DNA from 3 places in the Pseudarthrobacter quantipunctorum genome. Region 2 is predicted to be linked to each of the others. Evidence: riboswitches for the same ligand, from Rfam matches in the RefSeq annotation. Region 2 holds a riboswitch; each other region holds the start of a gene.
The links. Region 2 has a riboswitch for cyclic di-AMP ahead of WHH00_RS14795 (C40 family peptidase). Riboswitches for the same ligand answer to the same signal wherever they lie in the genome.

Region 1 (2,257 bases), 1.5 Mb from region 2:
GTGGACAACGCCGGAGGCTGCCAGCGCATCCTTGAGTGCAGGCATAGGGCCAGTGATGCGCTGGTCCAGTTCAGCGTAGACGCCGAAAACGGCTGCCTTGATGTCCGGCACTTTGGCCAGGTCCGGGGCGGGCCCGTAAAACGCCGCGGTGGCTTTCAGCCCGTCCAGTTCCGCTGCCGCCTGCCAGGTGATGCCGCCACCGAAGCAATAGCCGGTCATGGCGATGCGTCCGCCATCCACAAAGTCCTGGGCCTGGAGATACTCCAGGGCTGCTGCGAAGTCGGCCACGTGCCGCTGGGCGCCGGCCTGGGTGAGGGCACCGGGTACGGCGTCGCGGTCCATTCCGGCCGTCCCGCCTTCACGGCTGAGCAGGTCAAGCGCGAGGGCGGCGTACCCCTCCTTCGCGAAGCGGCGGGCCACGTCTTCGATGTGGGGCGTCAGTCCGCGGTTCTCGTGGCAGATCAGCACGGCAGGACTGCGACCGTCCCGCTCCGGCCTGGCCAGGTAGGCACTGACGGAGGCGCCGCCGGACGGAAACTGGACGGACGCCGTCGTCAATCCTGGCGCCCCCTCCGGAACGGAGAGCGGGCTCTTTGCCCCGGGGACCGCACCCGATCCCGCAGTCCCGAGGGTCCCGGCAGCGGACGTAGGGGACGGTTCCGGGGTGGGCATGGGATCGGTGCTCCGCGGCACCTCGCTGGGGGTACAGCCCACCAGCAGCATCGCCGCCGACGCTGCCGCCATGCTGCCGGTAATGAAGGCAACCCGCCGGGTAAAGGTGCGCTGGCTCAGCGCGCCGGACTTGTAATCGTCGAAGAATTCCTCAATCAGGTATCTCTCATACTTGCCAAGCTGCATCACAATGCCTCCTCGTGGGGTGCCGAACATACTCCTCCCCCGGGCACGTGAAGAACAAGGTCGCCGGGCGGGCTCGGTCCCACCTTAACGTCTTTGTGATAAATAACACGTCCCAAAAAATCGGCGCGCCTGCCCGTCCGGGCTGGACCGCCGTGGCACTGGGAAATCCAGTTGATTGCGTAATCGAGAGCCGCGCCTCGCATGTTATCTAAATGTGACAATGGGTGGTAAGTCGGGTTATGGTCTTCAGGTGTCCCTCCCAGACGGGACATTCCCCGTCAGAATGCCGAGCCCTGCCACTGACCCGGGAACCAACGCTTTCCAGCTGGCAGGGACGGGGGAACCAAGTTTCCGCGGCCTTTTGAAGGCCTTGGGGTTAAGTCGATAGCGCGTCCGTTCCATTCGGAGGTGTTGCCGGCCGGGTATCTCCAACCCGAACCCGACAGCTCACCCCGCAGGCATGGGAGAGGCGATCAACTGTGTCAAAAAATTCCATCACTGCCCGTCACCGTGCAACCCCGGCCCGCTCCATCGTGATCGAAGGACTGTCTGTTTCGGCCAAGTCCCTGGGCCGTCCGGCTCTCGCCGTGGCAGCAGCCTCCGGCATTGCCTTCGGCGTCGGCGCCCCGGCCCACGCCGGTGTGAACGGTCCGGACACCACCGAGACCGCTAGCGTCCAGGCTTACGCCGCCCCTGCTCCGGCAGCCGCAGCCCCCGCCGCAGCAGCCGGCACCACCCACACGGTTGTATCGGGCGACACCCTTGGTGCCATTGCGTCGCTCCACGGTGTCAGCCTGAATGACGTCCTGTCAGCCAACGGGCTCTCGGTTTCCACCATCATCTACCCGGGCGACCAGATCCAGATTCCTGCCGCCGGTTCCGCTCCGGCTGCGCCCTACGTTGCACCGGCCTACGTTGCACCTGCTGCAGCACCGGCACCGGTCCAGACCGCTGCTGTTACCACCCCGGCGAACACCGGCATGAACATGTCCTACGCGTCCGCACCGGTTGCAGCCACCGGCAGCGGCGCCGGAGCAGCCATCCTGGCCAACGCCTACGGCCAGGTGGGCCAGATCCAGGACTGCACCGCGATGGTGGAGAAGGCCCTGCGCACGGTCGGCAAGTCCGTCGGCGACCTTGCCCCCGGCCAGTTCTACCAGTACGGCACCACCGTGGGCACCCCCGCCCCCGGCGACCTGGTGATCACCGCCGGCCACGTTGGCGTTTACGCCGGCGACGGCCAGGTTGTCAGCGGCGGCGTGAACGGCAACCAGACCGCAGTTCACTCCATCAGCTGGCTCAGCGGCGCTTCCTTCGTCCGCGTGGCATAGTCACCACAGACACAGGCGCAGCCGGCCCGTAAGGGCCAGGCCACTCCAGGCAAGGGCGGCAGCCGGGT
Region 2 (2,257 bases):
GAGTCGCGCTGGACGCTGGAGTCAGCTGCGTTTGCAGCGATGCCGCTGGTCAGCACCAGGCCGGAAGCGGCGGCGATAACCGCTGCCTGGCGGCCCATGCCACCGGCGTTGCCGCCAACAGCCTTGGCAATAACAGCGATTGAGTTGGTCTTGGTGACTTCGGCGCGATGCCGTGCGGTGGCACGAGTAGTCATCAGTTCTCTCTTTCGTTTTCCTCAGGCCGTTGTGGGCACCAAGGGTCTGGGCGTGCCGGCATCTTGGGGGTACGCCGGCAGGCCCCGAACGGGGATGTGGTGTGTGTGGAAAGCGTGATGGAGCAAAGAAATAGCTCTTGGGCCCGAAGGCCCAAGAACTATTTGTTGATCGTGAAGAAGGCGGAGCTTCCGGTGGCGGCTACCGAGTGGAGGAGCGTGCCCTGGGAGGGGTTGAGCGCGCTAATCATCATGCCGTTGCCCACGTAGATGCCCACGTGCGCGCCACCGTTCTGCATGACCAGGTCGCCCGGCTGCGGAGTGGAGGTGGGCGTCATTGCCGTCCAGGCGTTGACGCGCGGGATGCTGATGCCGGCCTGGGCGTAGACCCACTGGGTGAATCCGGAGCAATCCCAGCCGTTGGGAGTGGTGCCTCCCCAGACGTAGGGACGGCCGATGCCGGTGTATGCGAGTGCGGCAATGCCGGAGGTGGAGGCCGAGGAAACCGTCTCGGCCAGCTTCTCCGCTGCAGCTTCGGGAGCCGTTGCGGTGGAGGCCGTCCGGGTAGCGGCGGCAGCGCGGTCCTCGGAATCGGTGGACTGCGCCCGCACCGGGGCCGGCTTCGGTGCGGCGGTGGTCTTCACCACGGGGCGCTCGAAGGAGACGGTGGCGGTGGGTGCTGCAGTCACTGCCAGGGCGGACTGGGCCGACCCGGACTCGGTGGAAGCGGAAACGCCGGCGGTGGTGTCCGCGGCGTTGGCAGGCAGGCCCATGCTGAGGATGAGACCGGAAGCAGCTGCGATAACCGCAGCCTGGCGACCTACTGTCCCGGCATTGGCACTAACAGCCTTGGACACGGTGTCCAAGGGGTTGGTACGAACCGTTTGCGCACGGTGGCGCGCAGAATGATGGCGTGAAGACACGAAGGTAGCCTCTCCCAATGCCTGCGAGGTGAGCTGTCGGATTCGGATGGGAGTCACCCGGCCGCGCGTCTTCCAAGGAAGCTTTGCGACTTAACCCCAAGGCCTTCGCTTAAGCAAAGACCAAAATTGGTTCCCCCGCCCCTGCCAGACGATGAAATGCGAACGGACCTTGAGCGGTGGCAGAGCTAGGCAATCCGCACAAGAGCGTCAACTTCGGAAAAGTTGACGCGAGTTAGACGGTACAGCAGTTTTCGTTGAATGTCACATTCAGGTCACGGCGGGTCACGATGATTCGATAGCAAACCATCATTTGACTAGAGCCAGCCCGTGGGATCGACGACTTCACCGTTGACCTGGACCTCGAAGTGGAGGTGGCAGCCGGTGGAAGCGCCCGTGGTTCCGCTGAGGGCCAGGACATCGCCCCGGGAGACCGTCTGGCCCTCGGTGACGCTGAAGGACGAGAGGTGGTTGTACGTGGTTTCCAGGCCGTTGCCGTGGTCCACGACAACGCGGTTTCCACCGCCGTACTGGTGCCAGCCCACGAACGTCACGGTGCCGGTGGCAGCCGCCAGGACCGAGGTGCCGCACTGGGCCACGTAGTCCTGGCCGCGGTGGAAGTCACCGGCGCCGCCGGTGATGGGGCTGACCCGGTAACCGAACGGGGAGGCTGTGGAGAGCGCGGCCAGCGGGGCCCCGAGGCTTCCGGCCGAGGCTGCACGGGACACCGAACCTGCGGACTGGGCGCTGAGCAACTGCTTCAGCTTGCCATCAGGGTCCGCTTGGGTCACCACGGCAGAGCGGCTGAAGTCGATCTGGGCGCCGGCCTCGGCGGATACCTGCGGCTGCGGGGTAACTGCTGACGCTGCCACCGGAGTAACGCCGCTTGCGTTGTCGGTTGCCATGACGGGGCTTGTTGCCGGAACGGTGACGGTCAACACCAGGCCGGTGGCGGCAAGTGCGATTCCCGCCTTCTGGCCGATCCCGCTGGCGGCGGCGAATTCGGTGATCTGCCGGAAGGGTCCTCGACGGCGGCGCGCATCACGGTGCGGATCGCGGGGGCGTTCCGTGGTGACGACCTCGACAACGCGCGGCGTTGAAACGGGAGACGCCGCGCGGCGGCGCCCCTTGGGGGTCTCTATGGAC
Region 3 (2,257 bases), 130 kb from region 2:
GTCCTGGTAACAGGACTCCCCCTGGCCGCCAAGGATAGTACGCTGGCGTCCCTGGTGTGGACCTTCGTCTTCGTCTCCCTGGGCGGCCTGCTGCTTGTCGGATTGGTGGGAACTGTCCTGATCCGCCGCACCATGAAACCCCTCGAGCAGCTTTCCGAGGTTGCCACCCGCGTCTCCAGGCTGCCCTTGGATGCCGGCGAGGTGGCGCTTGCCGTGCGCGTGCCGCCGTCGAACTCCAATCCCGGTACGGAGGTTGGAAGCGTGGGCCATGCCCTGAACCTCATGCTGGACAACGTGGCCAACGCGCTGCAGGCGCGGCAGAAGAGTGAAACCAAGGTCCGGCAGTTTGTGGCCGACGCTTCCCATGAGCTCCGCACGCCGCTGACCGCCATCCGCGGGTACACCGAACTGATGCGGATGACGGAAAACTTCACTCCGGACGGGGAGAAGTCGCTGGCGAGGGTTCAAAGCCAGTCCCAGCGGATGACCGCTCTGGTGGAGGACCTGCTGCTGCTGGCGCGCCTTGATGAGGGCCAGCCCTTGAAGCTCAGCGAGGTGGACCTGAACCAGCTGGTGGTGGAAGGCGTCAGCGACGAAAAGGTCATGGCGCCCGGCCATACCTGGCGGCTGGAGCTTCCCGACGAACCAGTCGTGGTGAACGGCGACCCGTCCCAGCTGCGGCAGGTGCTGATGAACCTGCTGTCCAACGCCCGCAAGCACACACCGCCGGGAACCACGGTGGTCACCGGGGTCGGGAAGACGGCGGAGGGCGCCGCGGTGGTGACGGTAACGGACGACGGCGGCGGCATTCCACCCGAGTTCCTGGACCAGGTTTTCGCGCGGTTCGCCCGCGCAGACGCGGCCCGGGCAGGCACCGCCGGCGGACCGGGCGCACCTGCCGCTGAAGGAACCAGCGGCCTGGGCCTCTCAATCGTCGAATCCATTGTCGAGGCCCATGGGGGCAAGGTCACGGTGACATCACAGCCTGGCCGCACCCAGTTTGCCCTGCAACTCCCCCTCCCGCAGCGGATGCCGCAAGGCGGCGCGCCGTCGTAGTGATCCCTGTTACCAAAATGTGACTTAAGGCCTCAACTCCTGTACCGTCGATTGGGTGCGGTTCCCGTTCGGGCCGCATATCCGGATGACGCCAAGCTCTGCCGCTTCCCGGATTCCGCTTGAGCATAGGCAGAGGCGGGGGACCCAGAAGTCCCGGGCACGCAATTGCCCTTGGGGTTAAGCCACTGCGTGATTTTCCGTGTGGCCGGATGCCCTCATCCGAACCCGACAGCTAACTCCGCAGGTGTGAGAGGCGATCCATCATGTCTAAGTTCCTTACTAAAGCACGCCCGAAACCAGGCCACGACGCCCGTGCACCGCGCACGCCAGGCAAAATTCCTTCCTTCGGCCAGCGCGCCGCCATCCTCGCAACGTCCTGCGCCCTCCTTGTCGGCGTTGGGGCAGCAGGCCAGGCCACCGACACCGCAGTGCAGGTTCAAGCCACAGAAACGCAGGCCGTTGAGGCCCAGTCGAAGCTGAGCATCGAGAAGAGCGAAATCCAGGAAAACCCTGCTCCGGCGCCTGCAGCAGAGCCCATCAACGTTGTCCCGCAGGCGGCCGAGCCGGCCCCGGCTCCCGCCGCTGAGCCCGCACCGGCACCCGCCCCGGAGCCTGAACCCGCGCCGGCACCTGCCCCCGCTCCCGAGCCGGCACCGGTCGCCGCCGTCAACGACCCCGCGGGTGCCCAGGCCTACGCTGCCGGCCAGTTGGCCTCCTACGGCTGGGCCCCTGACCAGATGCAGTGCCTGCAGACCCTGTGGACCAAGGAATCAGACTGGACCACCACGGCCACCAACCCGAGCAGCGGCGCCTACGGCATTGTGCAGTCCCTGCCGGCCGAGAAGATGGCCAGCGCCGGCGCCGACTACCTCACCAATTACCGTACGCAGATCAACTGGGGCCTGAACTACATCCAGGAGCGCTACCAGTCCCCGTGTGGAGCACTGAACTTCCACTACGCCAACAACTGGTACTAAACAGAAGCGGCTTCGCCCTGGCGGTCCGGTACGTCCCTGCCGGGGATGTACTGGACCGCCCAGCGGTTGCCGTCAGGATCGGCGAAGTACACAAAGTGGCCCCAGTCCTGCACGTCCACGTCACTGACGTCCACCCCGTTGGCCTTGAGCTGCCGGTGCGCAGCCTGGATGTCAGAGACCACAAGCTGCAGGTTCGAACCGGTGCCAGGGGGAGCATCCGTGAG

Region 1: it holds a riboswitch for cyclic di-AMP, as region 2 does, so the genes downstream of both, WHH00_RS08310 (LysM peptidoglycan-binding domain-containing protein) here and WHH00_RS14795 (C40 family peptidase) in region 2, are expected to answer to the same signal.
Region 3: it holds a riboswitch for cyclic di-AMP, as region 2 does, so the genes downstream of both, WHH00_RS15360 (hypothetical protein) here and WHH00_RS14795 (C40 family peptidase) in region 2, are expected to answer to the same signal.

Annotation. Positions count from the first base shown of each region.
Region 1 is NZ_CP148033.1:1,802,707-1,804,963, reverse strand. Features, by position in the region: gene WHH00_RS08315 (dienelactone hydrolase family protein) at 1-858, opposite strand, end outside; cyclic di-AMP (ydaO/yuaA leader) riboswitch at 1,133-1,334, shown strand; gene WHH00_RS08310 (LysM peptidoglycan-binding domain-containing protein) at 1,338-2,189, shown strand.
Region 2 is NZ_CP148033.1:3,263,473-3,265,729, forward strand. Features, by position in the region: gene WHH00_RS14790 (NlpC/P60 family protein) at 1-194, opposite strand, end outside; gene WHH00_RS14795 (C40 family peptidase) at 353-1,048, opposite strand; cyclic di-AMP (ydaO/yuaA leader) riboswitch at 1,119-1,292, opposite strand; gene WHH00_RS14800 (M23 family metallopeptidase) at 1,429-2,253, opposite strand.
Region 3 is NZ_CP148033.1:3,394,291-3,396,547, forward strand. Features, by position in the region: gene WHH00_RS15355 (ATP-binding protein) at 1-1,056, shown strand, start outside; cyclic di-AMP (ydaO/yuaA leader) riboswitch at 1,153-1,314, shown strand; gene WHH00_RS15360 (hypothetical protein) at 1,320-2,033, shown strand; gene WHH00_RS15365 (glyoxalase superfamily protein) at 2,030-2,257, opposite strand, start outside.